Regions from separate parts of the Streptomyces sp. NBC_00224 genome, predicted to be linked through region 3. Evidence: riboswitches for the same ligand, from Rfam matches in the RefSeq annotation. Region 3 holds a riboswitch; each other region holds the start of a gene.

Region 1 (6,982 bases), 3.5 Mb from region 3:
GCCTGACCCAGTCGCCCATCGGGTCGCCCGGCGGGTCCCCGCGCACCGCGAGGATGTTGCGGATGTCGGCGTCCGCGTACTGCCCGACCATGTTGCGCAGCTCCGCCACCGAGTGGCCGACCGCCGTGAGGTGGGCCACCGGGGTCAGGGTGGAGTCGGCCGCGATCTGCTCGGTGGCCTTGACCGTGCCCGAGCGGGTGGAGCCGCCCGCGCCGTAGGTGACGGAGACGAAGCTCGGAGCCACCGCCTCCACCCGGCGCAGCGCGTTCCAGAGGTTCCGCTCGCCCTTCTCCGTCTTGGGCGCCCAGAACTCGAACGAGTATGTCGTCTCACCGGACGCCAGCATCTCGCGCACGGTACGCGCGCGATGTGTCCTGGTGGAAGCAGTGCCAAGGGCCATACTGGCAGGTTAGCCAGGCCTTGGCGGTCCCCCAACAAGGGAGGGGTAAATTGTCCACATTGCCGGACTCTTGTCCACCCCTCGGACAAAAGACCTCTAGCGGGCCACCGCGCGTTCACGCACCCGCTTCGCCAGGTTCGCCGTCGCCTCGGCGGGGTCGTCCGCCTCGGTGATCGCACGGACCACCACGATCCGCTCGGCGCCCGCGTCCAGAACCTCGTCGAGGTTGGCCGCGTCGATGCCGCCGATGGCGAACCAGGGGCGCTCGGTGGCGAGCGAGGCCGTGTAACGCACCAGGTCGAGGCCCGGGGCGTGGCGGGCCGGCTTGGTCGGGGTGGGCCAGCAGGGGCCCGTGCAGAAGTAGTCCACGCCCGGCTCGAAGGCGGCCGCGAAGGCCTCCGCGTCGGCGTGCGTGGAGCGGCCGGTCAGGACCTCGTCGCCGAGGATCGCGCGGGCGGCCGGGACCGGCAGGTCGCCCTGGCCCAGGTGCAGCACGTCGGCGCCCGCCGCGTGGGCCACGTCGGCCCGGTCGTTGACCGCGAGCAGCTTGCCGTGCCGGCGGCAGGCGTCGGCGAAGACGGCCAGGTGCTCCAGCTCCTCGGCGGCCTCCATGCCCTTGTCCCGCAGCTGGACGATGTCCACGCCCGAGGACAGCACGGCGTCCAGGAACGCGGGCAGGTCGCCCTGGCGCCTGCGCGCGTCCGTGCAGAGGTAGAGCCGGGCGTCGGCGAGCTGCTCACGGGCCGTGGGCATGAAGTCCCCCGTTGTGTGCGGTGCTGGCGCGGACCGGTCCCCCGGCCCGCGCCCCACCTGTTGGCGATCGGGTCAGACGGCGAGCGCCTGGGCGCGACGCTTCACCTCCGTCCCGCGATTCTCGCTCAGGGCCTGCGCGGGGGTGCCGGGCAGGGTCGGGTCGGAGGTGAAGAGCCACTCCAGCATCTCTTCGTCGGAGTAGCCGTCGTCCCGCAGGAGCGTGAGGGTGCCGGCGAGGCCCTTCACGACCTTGTCGCCGTCGATGAAGGAGGCGGGCACCTGCAGCGTCCGGTTCTCACCGCGGCGTACGGCGATGAGCTGGCCCTCCTTGACCAGCTGCCGCACCCGCGTCACCTCGACATCGAGCATCTCCGCGATGTCGGGAAGGTGGAGCCAGGCGGGGACGAGTGCATCGGTTTTTGCGTCAATCTCGGTCACGGGACAAGCGTGCCATCCCGGACTGACACTCGGTAGCCGGAGGTCAGCCGACTGCGGCCTTGAGGGGGACGGACGGGTCGGCCGCACGGACCGGATCCAGCGTCGCACCTGCCTCGATGAGCTTGCGGCCCTGCGCCAGATCGCGCGGTCGGCCGACGGCCAGGAGGGCGACGAGCCGCCCCTCGCGCAGCCAGCAGACCGTCCACGCGGCGCCTTCCGGGTCGCCGCGCCACAGCAGCCGGTCGGCGCCGCCGTGGTGGCCGACGTACTGCACGAACCTGCCGAACTGCTCGGACCAGAAGTACGGCACCGGGTCGTACGGCCGGACCGCCTCGCCGACGATGTCCGCCGCCACCGTGCGCGGCCCCTGCAGCGCGTTGTCCCAGTGGTGGATGAGCAGCCGCTCTCCGTACCTTCCCGAAGGGAAGGAGGCGCAGTCCCCGACCGCGTAGACGTCGGGCAGCGAGGTGCGCAGCCGGTCGTCGGCCGTGACCGCGCCCTCCGCACCCCGCTCGATGCCGGTTCCCGCCAGCCAGTCGGTGGTGGGCCGGGCGCCGATGCCGACGACGACCGCGTCGGCCGGGAGCCGGCGGCCGTCCGCCAGGACGACGGCTCCGGGTTCGACGGCCGCCACGCGCGCGTGGGTGAGCAGTTCGGCGCCGCTCTCCGCGTACCAGCCGGCCATCGGCTCGGTGACCTCGGCGGGCAGCGCGCCCGCCAGCGGGCGGTCGGCGGCCTCCACGACGGTGACCGCGCACCCCGCCTCGCGCGCGGCCGTGGCGAACTCGGCCCCGATCCAGCCCGCCCCGACGACCACGACGCGGCGCTGGGCGCTCAGTACCGCGCGCAGCCGCCCGGCGTCGTCGAGGGTGCGCAGCAGATGGACGTCGGGAAGGCCCTCGATGCCGGGCAGCGTGATCGGCTCCGCGCCGGAGGCGATCACCAGCGCGTCGTACGGGACGGGCCCGGACGCGGTGTCGATCTCGTGCTCACGCGCGCGTACGTCCGTGACGGTCTCGCCCAGGCGCAGCTCGACTCCGAGGCCCTCGAAGTCCACCTCGAAGGCTGAACCCTCGGCCTTGCCGAGCAGCACCGCCTTGGAGAGCGGTGGCCGGTCGTACGGCTGGTGGGGCTCGGCGCCGATGAGGGTGATCCGGCCGGGAAAGCCCTGTTCGCGCAGGGCCACGGCGGTCTGGACCCCGGCCATGCCCGCGCCGACGACCACCACGTGGCGCTGTTCGGAATGCGTCTGCTTTTCGCTCACCCGATCACCATAAACATCTGACAGTTCGTCAGGAAACCGGTCAGGCGTTAGCCTGACGCACGTACAAGCACTCGCGGGAGCCCGGACGCACCGGGCTGAGAGGGAGGCTGCAGCGGCCTCCGACCGTACGAACCTGATCCGGGTCATGCCGGCGAAGGGAGGGGCTGGACGCCCATGCAGTCATCCCAAAACGGGGCAATTCCCCACGGGTCGGACGTACTGGTGGTGGGGGGCGGCATCATCGGCCTCGTCACGGCCTGGCGGGCGGCGCAGCGCGGTATGCGCACCGCGCTCGCCGACCCCGCGCCCGGCGGCGGCGCCGCCCAGGTCGCGGCGGGCATGCTCGCCGCCGTCACCGAGCTCCACTACGGCGAGGAGACCCTGCTCGGCCTCAACCTGGCCTCCGCCAGGCGCTACCCGGACTTCGTGGCCGAGCTGGAGCAGGCGAGCGGCCTCGGCACCGGCTACCGCGCCTGCGGCACCCTCGCGGTGGCCCTGGACGCCGACGACCGTGCCCATCTGCGCGAGCTGCACGCGCTCCAGCAGCGCTCGGGGCTCGACTCCCAGTGGCTGACCGGGCGCGAGTGCCGCCGCCTCGAACCGATGCTGGCGCCCGGGGTGCGCGGCGGACTGCGGGTCGACGGCGACCACCAGATCGACCCGCGCCGCCTCACCAGGGCCCTGCTCACGGCGTGCGAGCGGGCCGGGGTGGTGTTCCACCGCGCCTGGGCCGAACGGCTCTCGGTGGTCCGCGAGCGGGCCGCGGGGGCCGTCCTGGCCGACGGCACCGAGCTCGCCGCCGACCAGGTCGTCCTCGCGGGCGGCAGCCTCAGCGGACGGCTCGCCGGGGTCCCGGAGGAGCTGCGGCCGCCGGTGCGCCCGGTCAAGGGCCAGGTGCTGCGGCTGACCGTGCCGCCCGCGTACGCGCCGTTCCTGTCCCGCACGGTCCGCGCGGTGGTCCGCGGCAGCCACGTCTACCTGGTGCCGCGCGCCGACGGCGAGCTCGTCGTCGGCGCCACCAGCGAGGAGCTGGGCTGGGACACCACGGTCACCGCGGGCGGCGTCTACGAGCTGCTGCGCGACGCGCACGAGCTGGTGCCCGGCATCACCGAACTGCCGCTGACCGAGACCCGCGCGGGGCTGCGCCCCGGCTCCCCCGACAACGCGCCGCTGCTCGGCCCGACCGCCCTGCCCGGCCTGCACCTGGCCACCGGCCACTACCGCAACGGGGTGCTGCTCACCCCCGTCACCGGCGACGCGCTGGCGCACGCGCTGGCCACCGGCGAACTGCCCGACGAGGCGCGCCCCTTCACCCCCCGCCGTTTCACCTCCGCCCCGGTGGAGTCCGTACCGCAGGAGCTGACCGCATGACCGTCTCCCCGACGACCGTCTCCGTCAACGGCGAGGCGCGCGACCTCGCCGCCGGCACCACACTGGACGTACTCGTCGCCACCCTGACCCCGGCACCCGCGGGCGTCGCCGCCGCCGTCAACGAGGCGGTCGTACCGCGCAGCGAATGGCCGCGCACCACGCTCGGCGACGGCGACCGCGTCGAGGTCCTGACCGCCGTCCAGGGAGGCTGAGCCATGGCCGACGACCTGTTCACCCTCGGCGGTACGACCTTCACCTCGCGGCTGATCATGGGCACCGGCGGGGCGCCGAGCCTCGACATCCTGGAGCGCTCGCTCGCCGCCTCCGGCACCGAGCTGACGACCGTCGCGATGCGCCGCCTCGACCCGACGGTGCAGGGCTCGGTCCTGTCCGTCCTGGAGAAGCTGAACATCAGCGTGCTGCCGAACACGGCGGGCTGCTTCACCGCCGGGGAGGCCGTACTGACCGCCCGCCTCGCGCGCGAGGCGCTCGGCACGGACTGGGTCAAGCTGGAGGTGGTCGCCGACGAGCGCACCCTGCTGCCCGATCCGATCGAGCTCCTGGACGCGGCGGAAGTGCTGGTCGACGACGGTTTCACGGTGCTGCCGTACACCAACGACGACCCGGTGCTCGCCCGGAAGCTGGAGGACGTGGGATGCGCGGCGATCATGCCGCTCGGCTCCCCCATCGGCTCCGGGCTCGGCATCCGCAACCCGCACAACTTCGAGCTGATCGTGGACCGCGCCACCGTCCCGGTCGTCCTCGACGCGGGTGCGGGCACCGCCTCCGACGCGGCGCTCGCGATGGAGCTGGGGTGCTCGGCGGTGATGCTCGCCTCGGCCGTCACGCGCGCGCAGGAGCCGGTCCTGATGGCGGAGGCGATGCGGCACGCGGTGGAGGCGGGCCGCCTGGCGTACCGGGCGGGCCGCATCCCCCGCCGCCACTTCGCGGAGGCGTCGTCGCCGGTGGAGGGCCGCGCCGCGCTGGACCCGGAACGCCCGGCGTTCTAGACGCAGGTGGGTCGGCTGCGAGCCCCGCGCCCCTCAGGGGCCCGCAGGGCCCTTCCAGGGGCCCGGGGAACTGCGCGACCAGCCACAGACGGCCCGCACCCGACCGACAAGGCACCCGCACGTCACAGCTCGGCTTCAGTCCCGCCCCGGGATCACCCGGGGCGGGAAGGGTGTCCGTGACCGCTCGTAGACTCTGCTGCGTGGATACGACCCTTCAGGACCCCCTCGTCGGGCAGGTGCTCGACGGCCGCTACCGCGTCGAGGCGCGCATCGCCGTCGGCGGTATGGCCACGGTCTACCGGGCCGTCGACACCCGGCTCGACCGGGTGCTCGCCCTCAAGGTGATGCATCCGGCGCTCGCCGCCGACGCCTCGTTCGTGGAGCGGTTCATCCGCGAGGCCAAGTCCGTCGCCCGGCTCGCCCACCCCAATGTGGTCGGCATGTTCGACCAGGGCACCGACGGCCAGTACGTCTACCTGGCGATGGAGTACGTGGCGGGCTGCACCCTGCGCGACGTGCTGCGCGAGCGCGGCGCCCTGCAGCCCCGGGCCGCCCTCGACATCCTGGAGCCGGTGCTCGCCGCCCTCGGCGCCGCGCACCGCGCCGGTTTCGTCCACCGGGACATGAAGCCGGAGAACGTGCTGATAGGGGACGACGGCCGGGTCAAGGTCGCCGACTTCGGCCTGGTCCGGGCGGTGGACGCGGTCACCAGCACCACCGGCAGCGTCCTCGGCACCGTCTCGTACCTCGCCCCCGAGCAGATCGAGCAGGGCACCGCCGACACCCGCGCGGACGTCTACGCGTGCGGTGTCGTGCTGTACGAGATGCTGACCGGCGCCAAGCCGCACTCCGGTGAGAACGCCGCCCAGATCCTCTACGCCCACCTCCACGAGGGCGTGCCCGCGCCGTCCGCCGCCGTGCCCGGCCTCGCCGTCGAGCTGGACGAGCTGGTGGCGTCGGCCACCGCCCGCGACCCGCAAGCGCGGCCGTACGACGCGGTGGGCCTGCTGGCGCAGACCCGCGAGGCCCGTGCCGCGCTCGGCGACGAGCAGCTGGACGCGGTGCCCCCGCAGGCCACGCCCGCGGCCGGGGCCTCCGGCTCCGAGGACCGTACGAGCGTCATACCGCGCGCGGTGGCGACCCCGGCCCGGGGCAGCGCGCCCACGGCGGGCGCCACCCCGCTCCCGGCCGAGCAGGACGCGGTCGACCGCACCAGTCGGCTGACCATGCCGCCGCCCGGGCCCGCCCCGGCACGCGCGCGTGGCGGGCGACCCCGCTTCGTCCTGAACGGGCGGCGCGGCCTGATCGCGGTGGTCGCCGCCGTCCTGCTGGCCCTGGGGGTCGGCGCCGGGGTCTGGTACATCAACTCCGGCCAGTTCACGCACGTCCCCGCCGTCATCGGGCAGAGCGAGAGCGCCGCCAAGAAGCGGCTCACCGACGCGGGCCTCGCGGTGAAGAAGGTCGACCGCCGCTACAGCGACACCGTCAAGCGCGGCACCGTGATCGAGACGGACCCGGAGACGGGCGCGCGCGTGCGCGGCAACGCCTCGGTGACCGTCGTGGTCTCGCGCGGCCCGGAGATGGTCAAGGTCCCGGACGTCAGCGGCAAGCCGCTGGCCGACGCCAAGAAGGCGCTGGCCGGCGCCGGGCTGACGCCGGGCGCGGTCACCGAGGAGTTCAACGAGGACACCGACCAGGGCTCGGTCGTCAGCACCGACCCGGCCGCGGGCGCCCCGCGCCGCGCGG
Region 2 (6,982 bases), 1.6 Mb from region 3:
GCAGACCGGCTGGGCTATCGCCCATCCGCAGCGGCCCGCACGCTCCGTACCGGCAAGTCGGGCTTGATCGGCCTGACTGTGACGACATACGGGGATGAACCTTTCACCTTCACCGAGTTCGCCTATTTCGCCGAGATGGCGAGGGCCGCGACATCGGCCGCGCTCGCGCGCGGCTACGCCCTCGTCATCCTGCCCGCCACCTCACGCCGCAGCCCCGCGGACGTCTGGTCGAACGTCGCCCTCGACGGCACCGTCGTGATCGACCCCTCCGACCAGGACCCCGTCGTCACCGAACTGGTCCGCCAGGGACTACCGGTGGTCTCCGACGGACGTCCGGCGGGTTCGCTACCGGTGACCGCCTGGGTCGACAACGACCACGAGGCCGCCGTACTCGAACTGCTCGACCATCTCGCAGCCGCCGGCGCCCGCCGGATCGGCCTCCTCACCGGCACCACCACCGACACCTATACCCGGCTCTCCACCGAGGCGTATCTGAGCTGGTGCGAGCGGGTCGGGCAGGACCCGGTCTACGAGTCCTACCCCGCCCACGACCCGTGCGCGGGCGCCGTCGCGGCCGACCGGCTGCTCGCCCGCCCGGACCGCCCCGACGCCGTGTACGGACTGTTCGACCCCAACGGCACCGATCTGCTGGCGGCCGCCCGCAGATACGGCCTGCGGGTGCCCGAGGACCTGCTGCTCGTCTGCTGCAGCGAGTCCACCGTGTACGCGAGCACCGAACCGCCCATCACCACCCTCTCGCTCAAGCCCCGGCGCATCGGCACCGCCGTGGTCCAACTGCTCATCGACGCCATCGAAGGCATCGACCACGGTCACCCGATCGAGCAGGTGATACCGACCGAACTCATCATCCGCACGTCGTCGCAGCGCCGGTCGCCGCGTACGACGGTCAGTCCCCCGCGCTCCCCCGTCGCGGAACCCAGGGGACTCGGCCAGGACCCGAACGTGCCGGACAGGAGCCCCGACAGCGATGCGGACAAGGACTAGACCAACACATTGGGGGACATAACAACCGGGGAAGCAAGGCCGCGCCCGGATTCACCACCCCTGGTGCGTCACACAGCACGAGCCTCATTCCTATGATGGGCGCACGACACCACGGATCCCCGCCCGACCAGGGGGGTCCCACGGTGTACGGCGGCGCGACGGTGGTGGAGGGGTCGATGACTCAGGGGGCCGGTCAGGGACCCGAGCGGACGGAGACGTTGCGTGACTTCCGGGTGCCTCCGTACGCGCAGGCTCCCGCGCATTCCGCGCAGGTCCCCCCGCCGCCCCCACCAGTCGAGATGCCTCCACCGGCGCAGCCGCATCCTCCCGCGGCCGTGCACCCGGCGGAGGCGTACCCCCCGGACATCCACCCGGGGAACGCCTTCGCGGACGACGAGCCGCCCGAGGGCTACACCCCGACGGCACGCGACCTCCCGGTGATCAACCGGGGGGACACCGTGCAGGTCCGGGTGCAGACCGACCCCACCCCGGCGCCCCTGCCGGACGGGCTCGGGCCGCTCTACGTCGTGGGCGACGTCCACGGCTACCTCGACGAACTCCTGGCCGCGCTGCGCGAGCAGGGGCTGATCGACGTCGACGCGAACTGGGCCGCGGGCAATGCCCGCCTCTGGTTCCTCGGCGACTTCACCGATCGCGGTCCCGACGGCATCGGCGTCATCGACCTGGTGATGCGGCTGTCGGCCGAGGCCGCGGCCGCCGGCGGCTACTGCAAGGCCCTCATGGGCAACCACGAGCTGCTCCTGATCGGCGCCAAGCGTTTCGGTGACACCCCGGTCAACTCCGGTGCGGGCACCGCCACCTTCCAGGCCGCCTGGCTGCTCAACGGCGGCCAGAAGGTCGACATGGATCGCCTCCAGGACGTCCATCTGCAGTGGATGTCCCGCCTCGACGCGATCGAGCAGGAGGACGGGCATCTGCTGATGCACTCCGACACCACCGCGTATCTGGAGTACGGCGACTCCATCGAGGCCGTGAACGACACCGTGCACGCGCTGCTCACCCGCAACGACGCCGACGAATGCTGGGACCTGTTCCGGAAGTTCACCAAGCGCTTCGCCTTCCGCGACGACGGTGGCCCCGAGGCCGCGCGTGAGCTGCTCTCGGCGTACGGCGGGCAGCGGGTGGTCCACGGACACAGCCCGATTCCCTATCTGCTGGGCGAAGTGGGTACCGAAGACGGCGAGGAAGACTCCCGTCCGGTCGTGGAGGGACCGCATGTGTACGCGGACGGCCTCGCCATCGCCATGGACGGTGGGGTGACCATGGCCGGAAAACTGCTGGTCGTGCAGTTGCCTCTGCATGACTGACGCGTAATCGGGAAAACACCGGCTCGGGCGGCAGCAAGGTGATTTCGGAAACACCCTGTCACCCCGTGCCGTAACCGCTCTACCATCGGCTTATCCGTAGCAGGCTCTCCTCCGTTTCCGCCCGATTGCCCGTTCGTCAGGCGGGCTTTCCGGCCCTACGGAGCATCGGGGGATGCACATGAACAGCGCTCCGCACCTGCTGACCGAGGACCGCCCGGAGTTCGAGCGGATCCTCGACGACGCACTGCGCACCGCGCCCGACCGGCCTGAGCTGGCCGGCGTAGGAGTAAGGCTCAACACCGAGCAGTTGCGCACCATGGTGCTCAACGCCGGTGCCCTCGTCTCGGCGGCCGCGGCGGCCGAGTACGACCACTACGTCAGGGTGCGCGAGGAGTTGCGCACGCCCTCCACCCCCGCGCTCACATCGGAGCGCGGCTCGGTGATGACGCCTCCGGTGGTCGACAGCCCGGAATCCACCTCGGGTGCAGGCGTCGGCGCGGTCGTCGCGGTGCTGGCGCCGGTCCTCTCCGGGACCGCCGCCGCGATCTTCCTGTTGGTGGGCTACATCCTGAAGATGCTCAACCCCGAGCCCGCCTTCGCCGACACTTTACTGACCGCCGGCTGGTTCTTCGGCGCGCTCACCGCGGCCGCGATACTCGCCGCCGCGATCAGCCTCCTGCTCACCGCGATCCGCAACGGCGCCACCCAGGTCGTCGCCGAGCCGGAGGAGGCCGAGGTGGGCGACGAGAGAACGCAGGAGGTCTCCCGGGCCCGTGACGCATGGCGCCACGCCCTGGTGGAGCGGGGCATCTACCCGTTCCTGCGTGAGGCGCTGGCCGACCCGGGTGCCGGTCCGGGTGCGCCGAGGCGCCGCTCGGCGGGCCGGATACCGAGCCTCGGCTACGACCGGCCCGACTTCGACAGCCCGGGTGACTCGTCCAAGGGGACCCGGCCCAGCTTCACCAGCCCGGACTTCACCAGTCCCGACTTCGGGGGCCCCGAACACCAGCCGGAGTGACCGGCTTCGGGGCGCCCGTTTCACGTGAAACCGCCGGGATCCCACCGGGAAACCACCGGCGCGTTCGTTTCACGTGAAACCACGGCCGCGCATGTTTCACGTGAAACAGGGATCGCTGTTTCACGTGAAACATCGGTACGCGGACGTCACTCCGCGATCGGCAGATAGACGCGGTTGCCCGCCTCGGCGAACTCCTTGGACTTCTCCGCCATCCCGGCCTCGATGTCCCCCGCCGCCAGATCCCCGCCGTGCTGGCGCCGGATGTCCTGCGAGATCTTCATCGAGCAGAACTTCGGCCCGCACATCGAGCAGAAGTGCGCGGTCTTCGCCGGCTCGGCGGGCAGCGTCTCGTCGTGGAACTCCCGGGCGGTGTCCGGGTCGAGGGCCAGATTGAACTGGTCCTCCCAGCGGAACTCGAAGCGGGCGTCCGAGAGCGCGTCGTCCCAGTCCTGGGCGCCCGGGTGCCCCTTGGCGAGGTCGGCCGCGTGCGCCGCGATCTTGTAGGTGATGACGCCCGTCTTCACGTCGTCGCGGTTCGGCAGGCCCAGGTGCTCCTTGGGCGTGACGTAGCAGAGCATCGCGGTGCCCCACCAGGCGATCATCGCCGCGCCGATGCCGGAGGTGATGTGGTCGTACGCCGGGGCGACGTCGGTGGTCAGCGGGCCGAGCGTGTAGAACGGCGCCTCCTCGCAGATCTCCTGCTGGAGGTCGATGTTCTCCTTGATCTTGTGCATCGGGACGTGGCCCGGGCCCTCGATCATCGTCTGGACGTTGTGGCGCTTGGCGATCGTGTTGAGCTCACCGAGCGTGCGCAGCTCGGCGAACTGCGCCTCGTCGTTGGCGTCCGCGATGGAGCCCGGGCGCAGGCCGTCGCCCAGGGAGTACGTCACGTCGTACGCCGCGAGGATCTCGCACAGCTCCTCGAAGTTCTCGTACAGGAACGACTCCTTGTGGTGCGCGAGGCACCAGGCGGCCATGATCGAGCCGCCGCGCGAGACGATGCCGGTCTTGCGGCGGGCGGTGAGCGGCACGTACCGCAGGAGCACCCCGGCGTGGACCGTCATGTAGTCGACGCCCTGCTCGGCCTGCTCGATGACCGTGTCCTTGTAGACGTCCCAGGTCAGCTCCTCGGCGCGGCCGTCGACCTTCTCCAGCGCCTGGTAGAGCGGCACGGTGCCGATCGGGACGGGGGAGTTGCGCAGCACCCACTCGCGGGTGGTGTGGATGTTGCGGCCGGTGGAGAGGTCCATGACCGTGTCGGCGCCCCAGCGGGTGGCCCAGGTCATCTTGTCGACCTCCTCCTCGATGGAGGAGGTGACGGCGGAGTTGCCGATGTTGGCGTTGACCTTCACCAGGAACCGCTTGCCGATGATCATCGGCTCGATCTCGGGGTGGTTGACGTTGGCGGGCAGCACCGCGCGCCCGGCCGCGATCTCCTCGCGCACGACCTCGGGCGAGACGTTCTCGCGGATCGCGACGTACTCCATCTCCGGGGTGATCTCGCCCCGGCGGGCGTACGCGAGCTGGGTGACGGCCTGGCCGCCTCGGCCCCGGCGCGGCTGGCGCGGCCGGCCCGGGAACACCGCGTCGAGGTTCTTCAGCCCGCCACGCGGCGAGGTGTGCTTGATGCCGTCGTCCTCGGGGCGCACGGGGCGGCCCGCGTACTCCTCGGTGTCCCCGCGCGCGATGATCCAGTTCTCCCGGAGCGGGGCGAGTCCGCGGCGGACGTCCGTCTCGATGTTCGGGTCCGTGTACGGCCCGGACGTGTCGTACAGCGTGACGTCCTTGCCGTTGGTGAGGTGCACCTGGCGGACCGGCACCCGGAGGTCGGGGCGCGAGCCCTCGACGTATCCCTTGTGCCAGCCGATGGACTTCCCGGCCTCGCTCTGATTCGAGGCAGGCGTGCGTGCGTCCTGAACGGTCATGAGACCTACTCCCTACGCCGGCATTACCCGGTAACAGGTTCGGCGGTCGGCGCAGCCACTTCCGTACGGTTCGTACGGCTTTCAGCGCCCTCTCAGCCCGGTGCTCCGAGCTCCCGCGTGTGCAAAGGTGTCACCACGCTAGCGTCATCGCCAGCGCGCTGAACAGAGGGGCCCCACCGTTCTTGCGATGATCGGGCGGTGACGTCAGCAGAGCAGCCCCCCGAAGACGCCCACGGACACCCGCACGGCCAGACCTCCGGGCACACGCACAGCCACGGTCCCGCGGCGCCCGTCTCCAAGCATCTCCGCAAGGTGATCGCCGCCGTGCTGATCCCTTTCTCGGTCGCGGTGCTCGTCGGCCTGGCCGTGCTGTGGCCCGGGGGATCCCCGTCCCACCAGCGCACCGGAGTCGGCTTCGACCGCCAGACCCAGCAGGCGAAGGTCGTCGCACTCCAGAAGGTCGACTGCAAGACGGTCAACGGCGGTCAGACCCCGTCGAACGGCAACACCTCGACCGCCAAGGGCCAGGAGGCCGAGCGCTCCGATCGGGGCCTGTGCGCCAAGGCGACCATCGAGGTCACCAGCGGCAAGGAGAAGGGCCGCACCTTCACCGAGATCGTCCAGCCGGACGCTCCGCGCCAACTGCACAAGGGGCAGGGCGTGATCGTCGCGTACGCCCCCGACGCCCCGCACGACCTGCAGTATTCGGTGACCGATGTGAACCGGCGGCTCCCGATGGCGCTGCTCGCGGGCATCTTCGCCCTCGCGGTCGTGGTCGTCGGCCGGCTGCGCGGGGTGATGGCGCTCGTCGCGCTGGTCGTCTCGTTCGCCGTGCTGACCCTGTTCATCCTGCCGGCGATCCTCCAGGGCTCCAATCCGCTGCTGGTCGCGGTGGTCGGGTCGAGCGCGATCATGCTGATCGCGCTGTACATGTGCCACGGCCTGTCGGCGCGCACCTCGGTCGCCGTGCTCGGCACGCTGGTCTCGCTCGTCCTGATCGGGCTGCTCGGGTCGCTCTTCATCGGCTGGGCCTCGCTGACCGGTAACACCGACGACAACACCGGCCTGATCCACGCGCTGTACCCGAACATCGACATGTCCGGTCTGCTGCTGGCCGGCGTGATCATCGGATCGCTCGGGGTGCTCGACGATGTGACGGTCACCCAGACGTCGGCGGTCTGGGAGCTCCACGAGGCCAATCCGACGATGGGTCCGCGCGGGCTGTACCGGGCGGGCATCCGGATCGGCCGCGACCACATCGCGTCGGTGGTCAACACCCTGGTCCTGGCGTACGCGGGCGCGGCGCTGCCGCTGTTGCTGCTGTTCTCGATCGCGCAGAGCAGCGTGGGGACGGTGGCCAACAGCGAGCTGGTCGCCGAGGAGATCGTCCGGACGCTGGTGGGCTCGATCGGCCTGGTGGCCTCGGTCCCGGTGACCACCGCCCTCGCGGCGCTGGTGGTCTCGGCCGACCGCCCGGCCGTCGCGGCACGCGGGCCGGTGCGCGGCGGACGAGGCAAGCGCCGCAAGAAGTAGGCGGCGCTCAGCCCGCGTTCTGCTCCTCGGCCAGGATCCGCCCCAGCGCCTCGTCCAGATGTCCGTCGAAGTCGCCGAGCGCGCGCTCCTGCCCCAGCGGTACGAGCTTGTCGGTGCGGTCGAGGAAGGCCACCAGCGGGCCGGCCCCGGCCCGGAAGAGCGCCCGTTCGCCG
Region 3 (6,982 bases):
TCTCAAGGACGTCACCGCGGGTGTCTTCGCGGCGTTCTACGTGCCGTTCCTGGCCACGTTCGTCGCGATGATGCTGACCGCCGACGACGGGCCCTGGCGGGTCTTCGTCTTCCTGCTGCTGACCGTGGTCAGCGACACCGGCGCGTACGCCATCGGCTGGCGCTTCGGCAAGACGAAGCTGGCGCCGCGCATCAGCCCCGGCAAGACCCGTGAGGGCCTGCTCGGCGCGGTGACGTTCGCGATGGCGGCGGGCGCGGTGTGCATGCAGTTCCTCATCGACGACGGCCAGTGGTGGCAGGGCCTGCTGCTCGGCCTCGCGGTCGCGGCGAGCGCCACGCTCGGCGACCTCGGCGAGTCGATGATCAAGCGGGACCTCGGCATCAAGGACATGGGCACGCTGCTGCCCGGCCACGGCGGCATCATGGACCGCCTGGACTCCTTGCTGCCTACGGCACCAGTGGTGTGGCTGTTGATGGTCGCCTTCGTCGGCAGCTGACCGGCTGCTTCACCAGGCGCTGACCTGCTGTTTCATCGGTCGGGGGCTCGTTGTCCACAGGACGGCGAGCCCCTTTCCGTATGTCTGAGACACTGGTGGGACCATGCCGAAGCCCGGAGAACTCACTTTCGTCGCCCCCCGCGGAGCCAAGAAGCCGCCGCGGCACCTCGCCGACCTCTCGCCCGCCGAGCGGAAAGAGGCTGTCGCCGCGATCGGCGAGAAGCCGTTCCGCGCCAAGCAGCTCTCGCAGCACTACTTCGCGCGGTACGCGCACGACCCGGCCGAGTGGACGGACATCCCCGCGGCCGCGCGCACCCGGCTCCAGGAGGAGCTGCTGCCGGACCTGATGTCGGTGGTGCGGCACATCTCGTGCGACGACGACACCACCCGCAAGACGCTGTGGCGGCTGCACGACGGGACGCTCGTCGAGTCGGTCCTGATGCGCTACCCCGACCGGGTGACCATGTGCATCTCCTCGCAGGCCGGCTGCGGTATGAACTGCCCGTTCTGCGCGACCGGCCAGGCGGGCCTGGACCGCAACCTGTCGACCGCCGAGATCGTGCACCAGATCGTCGACGGCATGCGCGCACTGCGCGACGGCGAGGTCCCCGGCGGCCCGGCGCGCCTGTCGAACATCGTCTTCATGGGCATGGGCGAGCCGCTCGCCAACTACAAGCGGGTCGTCGGCTCCATCCGCCGCCTCACCGACCCCGAGCCCGACGGCCTGGGCCTGTCCCAGCGCGGCATCACCGTCTCCACCGTCGGCCTGGTCCCGGCCATGCACCGCTTCGCCGACGAGGGCTTCAAGTGCCGCCTCGCCGTGTCGCTGCACGCGCCGGACGACGAGCTGCGCGACACCCTGGTCCCGGTCAACACGCGCTGGAAGGTCCGCGAGGTCCTGGACGCGGCGTGGGAGTACGCGGAGAAGTCCGGCCGCCGCATCTCGATCGAGTACGCACTGATCCGCGACATCAACGACCAGGCCTGGCGCGGTGACCTGCTCGGCCGCCTCCTCAAGGGCAAGCGCGTCCACGTCAACCTGATCCCGCTGAACCCGACGCCGGGCTCGAAGTGGACCGCCTCGCGCCCCGAGGACGAGAAGGCGTTCGTCGAGGCCATCGCCGCCCACGGGGTGCCGGTCACCGTCCGGGACACCCGTGGCCAGGAGATCGACGGAGCGTGCGGACAGCTCGCCGCGTCCGAGAGGTAGTCTGGGCTCGAAATTTGCATATTCCGACAGGGGAGCGCCACAGCGCTGAGAGTGCGACACCGTCAGGTCGCAGACCCTCTGAACCTTGCCCAGGTCATTCTGGGTAGGAAGTTCGGTCATCACTCAAGCTGTTGCGCCCTGCTCGCCGCCGCCCGGTGAGCAGGGCCGCGTCTCTTCCTGGTCCCACCAGGAGGATCCACAACCATGCGCAGTACGAAGAAGTTGGCGGCCGGCGCGCTCGCCGCCGCCCTCGGGGTCAGTACGCTCGCCGCGTGCGGCGGCAAGGACGACGGCGCCGGCAAGTCCGACGGCGGCACCATGTCCAAGACCGTCACGCTGGTCAGCCACGACTCGTTCGCCGCCTCCGACGCGGTGCTCAAGGAGTTCACCGCGCAGACCGGCTACACGGTCAAGGTCCTCAAGAGCGGCGACGCGGGCGCGGCGCTCAACCAGGAGATCCTCACCAAGGGTTCCCCGCGCGGCGACGTCTTCTTCGGCGTCGACAACACCCTGCTCTCGCGCGCCCTCGACAACGGGATCTTCACCCCGTACGAGGCGAAGGGCCTCGCCGCCGTCCCCGCGGCCGTCCAGCTCGACCAGGGCAGGCACCGGGTCACGCCGATCGACACCGGCGACATCTGCGTCAACTACGACAAGAAGTACTTCGCGGACAAGAAGCTCAGCCCGCCGAGCTCCTTCGCCGACCTGATCAAGCCCGAGTACAAGAACCTGCTGGTCACCGAGAACGCGGCGACCTCCTCGCCGGGCCTGGGCTTCCTGCTCGGCAGCGCCGCCCAGTACGGCGACGACGGCTGGCAGGACTACTGGAAGAAGCTCAAGGACAACGGCGTCAAGGTCGTCGACGGCTGGGAGCAGGCCTACAACCAGGACTTCTCCGGCTCGGCCGGCGGCAAGAAGGCCAAGGGCGACCGCCCGCTGGTCGTCTCCTACGCCTCCAGCCCGCCCGTCGAGGTCCTGTACGCCAAGCCGCAGCCCACCGAGGCCCCCACCGGCGTCGCCACCGGCACCTGCTTCCGCCAGACCGAGTTCGCCGGGCTCCTCAAGGGCGCCAAGAACGAGGCGGGCGGCAAGGCGCTCCTCGACTTCCTGATCTCCAAGAAGTTCCAGGAGGACATGCCGCTCAACATGTTCGTGAACCCGGTGCTCAAGGACGCCAAGCTGCCCGAGCTGTTCACCAAGTTCGGCGCCACGGTCACCGAAACGCACGACGTCGCTCCGGAGAAGATCTCCAAGAACCGTGAGCAGTGGGTCAAGTCGTGGTCCTCGCTCGTGCTGAAGTAAGCCGCACGCCCGGCGCGAAGAGGGTGCGCGCGAACGCGGTGCGGCTCGGCCTGATGGCCCTGCCGCTCGCGTTCTTCGCGCTCTTCTTCGCCTGGCCCGTGGCCGCGATCGTCGGCCGCGGGCTGCGCGTCGACGGCGTCTGGCACCTCGGCCGGATCGGCGAGGTGATCACCGACCCGGACATCGGGCACGTCCTGTGGTTCACCACCTGGCAGGCGCTCGCCTCCACCGCGCTCACCCTGCTGATCGCGCTGCCCGGCGCGTACGTCTTCGCGCGCTTCGACTTCCCCGGCCGCCAGCTGCTGCGGGCCGTGGTCACGGTCCCCTTCGTGCTGCCCACCGTCGTCGTCGGCACCGCCTTCCTGGCGCTGCTCGGCCGGGGCGGGCTCCTTGACGAGCTGTGGGGCGTACGGCTCGACACCACGGTGTGGGCGATCCTGCTCGCGCATGTCTTCTTCAACTACGCGGTCGTCGTACGGACCGTCGGCGGCCTGTGGGCACAGCTCGACCCGCGCCAGGAGGAAGCCGCCCGGGTCCTCGGCGCCTCCCGGTTCGCGGCGTGGCGCACGGTGACCCTGCCCGCGCTCGGGCCCGCCGTGGCGGCCGCCGCCCTGATGGTCTTCCTCTTCACGTTCACCTCGTTCGGCGTCGTGCAGATCCTCGGCGGCCCCACCTTCTCCACGCTCGAAGTGGAGATCTACCGCCAGACCGCCCAGCTCCTCGACCTGCCCACCGCCGCGGTCCTGACCCTCGTCCAGTTCGCCGCGGTCGGCGCGGTCCTCGCCGTGCACGCCTGGACGGTACGGCGGCGCGAGAGCGCCCTGAAGCTCGTCGACCCCGCGCGCACGGCCCGGCGCCCGCGCGGCGCGGGACAGTGGACGCTGCTCGCGGCGGTGCTGGCCGTGGTGGCCGTACTGATCCTGCTGCCGCTGGGCGTGCTGGTCGCCCGCTCCCTGGACACCCCCGACGGCTACGGCTTCGGCTACTTCCGCTCCCTCCAGTCGGTGGGGGCGGGCGGAACGTTCCTGGTGCCGCCGCTGGAGGCGGTGTGGAACTCCGTGCAGTACGCGCTGGCCGCGACCGGGATCGCGGTGGTCGTCGGCGGACTGGCGGCCGCGGCCCTCACCCGCCGCGGAGGACGCCTGGTCCGAGGCTTCGACGCGCTCCTGATGCTGCCGCTCGGGGTCTCCGCCGTCACCGTCGGCTTCGGCTTCCTGATCACCCTGGACCGGCCGCCGCTGGACCTGCGCACCTCCTGGATCCTGGTGCCGCTGGCCCAGGCGCTGGTGGGTGTGCCCTTCGTCGTACGGACCATGCTTCCCGTACTGCGCGCGGTCGACGGACGGCTGCGCGAGGCGGCCGCCGTGCTCGGCGCCTCGCCGCTCAGGGTCTGGCGGGAGGTGGACCTGCCGCTGGTGCGGCGGGCGCTGCTGATCGCTGCGGGCTTCGCGTTCGCGGTCTCGCTCGGGGAGTTCGGTGCGACCGTGTTCATCGCCCGCCCCGACCGCCCCACCCTGCCGGTCGCGGTGGCGCGCCTGCTCGGCCGGGCCGGGGACCTCAACTACGGCCAGGCGATGGCACTCAGCACGATCCTGATGGTGGTGTGCGCCCTGTCCCTGCTGCTCCTCGAACACCTTCGTACGGACCGGACCGGAGAATTCTGATGCTGAAGCTCGACGGGGTGACGGTCCGGTTCGGCGAGCGGGCCGCGCTCGACGCGGTCGACCTGGAGGTCGCCGAGCACGAGACGGTGTGCGTGCTCGGGCCCAGCGGCAGCGGCAAGTCCACGCTGCTGCGAGTGGTGGCCGGGCTCCAGCCGGCCGACGCGGGGCGGGTGCTGCTCGCGGGCGCGGACCAGACGAGTGTGCCCGTGCACCGGCGGGGCGTGGGCCTGATGTTCCAGGACCACCAGCTGTTCCCGCAGCGGGACGTCGCCGGGAACGTGTCCTTCGGCCTGCGCATGCGCGGTGTGCCGCGAGCCCAACAGGCCGCCAGGGTCGAGGAGTTGCTGGAGCTCGTGGGGCTGCCCGGGGCGGGGCGGCGGGCGGTCGGGGCGCTCTCCGGCGGCGAGCAGCAGCGCGTCGCCCTCGCACGCGCGCTCGCGCCCTCGCCGCGGCTGCTGATGCTGGACGAGCCGCTGGGCCAGCTGGACCGTACGCTGCGGGAGCGGTTGGTGGTCGAACTGCGTTCCATGTTCGGCCGGTTGGGCACGACCGTGCTCGCCGTCACGCACGACCAGAGCGAGGCGTTCGCGCTCGCCGACCGGGTCGTGGTGATGCGGGACGGCCGCATCGCCCAGACCGGTACGCCGCTCGACGTCTGGCAGCGGCCGGCCTCGGAGTTCGTGGCGCGTTTCCTCGGCTTCGAGAACGTGGTCGCGGCGACGGTGTCGGGGTCGGTGGCGTCGACGGAGTGGGGCAAGGTGCCGGTGCCGGCGGGCTCGCCGCAGGGGTCCGTACGCCTCCTCGTCCGCCCGGCGGGGGTCCGGCTGCTCCCGGCCGAGGAGGGTCTGGAGTGCGAGGTCCTGGCCCGCACGTTCCGGGGCAACCACGTCGCCCTGCGCCTGCGCCCTCGCTCCGGTCCGCTGTTGGAGGCGGAGTGCGGGGTGCGGGACGCGGTGGGGGTGGGGGAGTTGGTGGGGGTGGGGTTTGTGGGGGCGGAGGTTGTGGTTCTGGAGGGTTGAGCCCCTCCCCGCCGGGGCTGCGCCCCCCGGACCCTCTTGTTTGTCTGCGGGTTCGGTGGGGGCTGGTCGCGCAGTTCCCCGCGCCCCTAAAGGGGCCTGGGCAAAATCAGCCCCTCCGGCGTTTGAGGAGCGGGGTCCGGGGCGGAGCCCCGAAGCGGGGTGCAGGGGCCGCAGGCCCCGCCCGGGGGTCTGGGGGCGAAGCCCCCAGGAAAAACCTTCCCCCCTCACCCCCGGAGGGTCTCGGGAAGGGGCGGGGTGGGGGAGAACTCCCGCCCGGCCTCACCCGCACCCGCACCCTCCGGTTCCGCCCCGAACCAGGCCACCCCCACCGCCCCCGCCACCGCCAGGACGAAGCCCAGTACCGCCATCCACGCGAATCCCGCCCGGGACGCGTCGCCCAGCCAGAGGACGCCGATCGCGCCCGGCAGAACCGTCTCCCCGACCACCAGCGCCGCCGTCGCCCCGTTGACCGAGCCGATCTGGAGCGCCACCGTGTGCAGGTACATCCCGCCGACCCCCGCCACCAGGATCGCGTAGAGCGCGGGGTCCGAGAGCAGGCGGCCCAGGTCGAAGGGGTCGACGCCGTTCAGGACGCGGACCCCGACCCCCAGCGCGCCGAAGCCGAGGCCGGACAGCAGGCCCGCCAGGATCGCGGCGCGGGCGCCGAGGAGGCGTACCGCCACCGCGCCGCCCGCCATCAGCAGCACCGACACCACCAGCAGCCACCAGTGCGTGGCGAGGGACGTGTGGCCGCCGCCCTCCGCGCCCGCCGCCGTGGCCAGCAGCACCAGGGCGGAGCAGACCACCGCGATGGAGCCCCACTCGGCCCGGCTCAGCCGGATGCCGAGGAGCTTGACGCTCAGCACCGCCGTGATCACCAGGTTCGCGCTGATCACCGTCTGGGAGAGGAAGAGGGGGAGCAGGCGGGCGGCCAGGGCGCCCAGGCCGAAGCCGACGAAGTCCAGCACCGTGCCCACCATGAATTCCCAGGTCATCGCCGCCTTCGCGGTGGACGACAGGCTCGGGCCGCCGTGCTGGGTACGGGCCGTCGCGGCCGCCTCGCGGCGCGCGGACTTACGGGATCCGACGGCTTGCAGGACCGAGCCCGTGCCGTAGCAGATCGAGGCCGCGATCGCGGTGAGTAGGCCGATCAGCACCAAAAGCTCCGTTCCAGGGGATCAACAGGAGCACGATTCCGCTCCTCAGCAGCAGACGTGCGCGGACCGCCCCGCGTTGCCTGGTGTGATCTATGCGTCGCCGCTCACGCCGACAGGCGTGCCAGCTCCGCCGC

The links. A riboswitch is a leader RNA that binds a small molecule or an ion and turns the genes downstream of it on or off. The one in region 3 is predicted to bind thiamine pyrophosphate.
Region 1: it holds a riboswitch for thiamine pyrophosphate, as region 3 does, so the genes downstream of both, thiO (glycine oxidase ThiO) here and OG965_RS29035 (thiamine ABC transporter substrate binding subunit) in region 3, are expected to answer to the same signal.
Region 2: it holds a riboswitch for thiamine pyrophosphate, as region 3 does, so the genes downstream of both, thiC (phosphomethylpyrimidine synthase ThiC) here and OG965_RS29035 (thiamine ABC transporter substrate binding subunit) in region 3, are expected to answer to the same signal.

The regions. Positions count from the first base shown of each region.
Region 1 is NZ_CP108106.1:2,983,651-2,990,632, forward strand. Features, by position in the region: gene metF (methylenetetrahydrofolate reductase [NAD(P)H]) at 1-400, opposite strand, end outside; gene thiE (thiamine phosphate synthase) at 497-1,153, opposite strand; gene OG965_RS13305 (Rv2175c family DNA-binding protein) at 1,226-1,591, opposite strand; gene OG965_RS13310 (NAD(P)/FAD-dependent oxidoreductase) at 1,635-2,798, opposite strand; TPP riboswitch at 2,919-3,032, shown strand; gene thiO (glycine oxidase ThiO) at 3,030-4,226, shown strand; gene thiS (sulfur carrier protein ThiS) at 4,223-4,438, shown strand; gene OG965_RS13325 (thiazole synthase) at 4,442-5,236, shown strand; gene pknB (Stk1 family PASTA domain-containing Ser/Thr kinase) at 5,437-6,982, shown strand, end outside.
Region 2 is NZ_CP108106.1:4,833,713-4,840,694, reverse strand. Features, by position in the region: gene OG965_RS21575 (LacI family DNA-binding transcriptional regulator) at 1-1,005, shown strand, start outside; gene OG965_RS21570 (metallophosphoesterase) at 1,167-2,333, shown strand; gene OG965_RS21565 (hypothetical protein) at 2,506-3,351, shown strand; gene thiC (phosphomethylpyrimidine synthase ThiC) at 3,498-5,276, opposite strand; TPP riboswitch at 5,269-5,403, opposite strand; gene OG965_RS21555 (YibE/F family protein) at 5,475-6,809, shown strand; gene OG965_RS21550 (SsgA family sporulation/cell division regulator) at 6,817-6,982, opposite strand, start outside.
Region 3 is NZ_CP108106.1:6,469,367-6,476,348, forward strand. Features, by position in the region: gene OG965_RS29025 (phosphatidate cytidylyltransferase) at 1-496, shown strand, start outside; gene rlmN (23S rRNA (adenine(2503)-C(2))-methyltransferase RlmN) at 600-1,706, shown strand; TPP riboswitch at 1,725-1,834, shown strand; gene OG965_RS29035 (thiamine ABC transporter substrate binding subunit) at 1,911-3,008, shown strand; gene OG965_RS29040 (ABC transporter permease) at 3,047-4,672, shown strand; gene OG965_RS29045 (ABC transporter ATP-binding protein) at 4,672-5,691, shown strand; gene OG965_RS29050 (hypothetical protein) at 5,916-6,848, opposite strand; gene OG965_RS29055 (LOG family protein) at 6,953-6,982, opposite strand, start outside.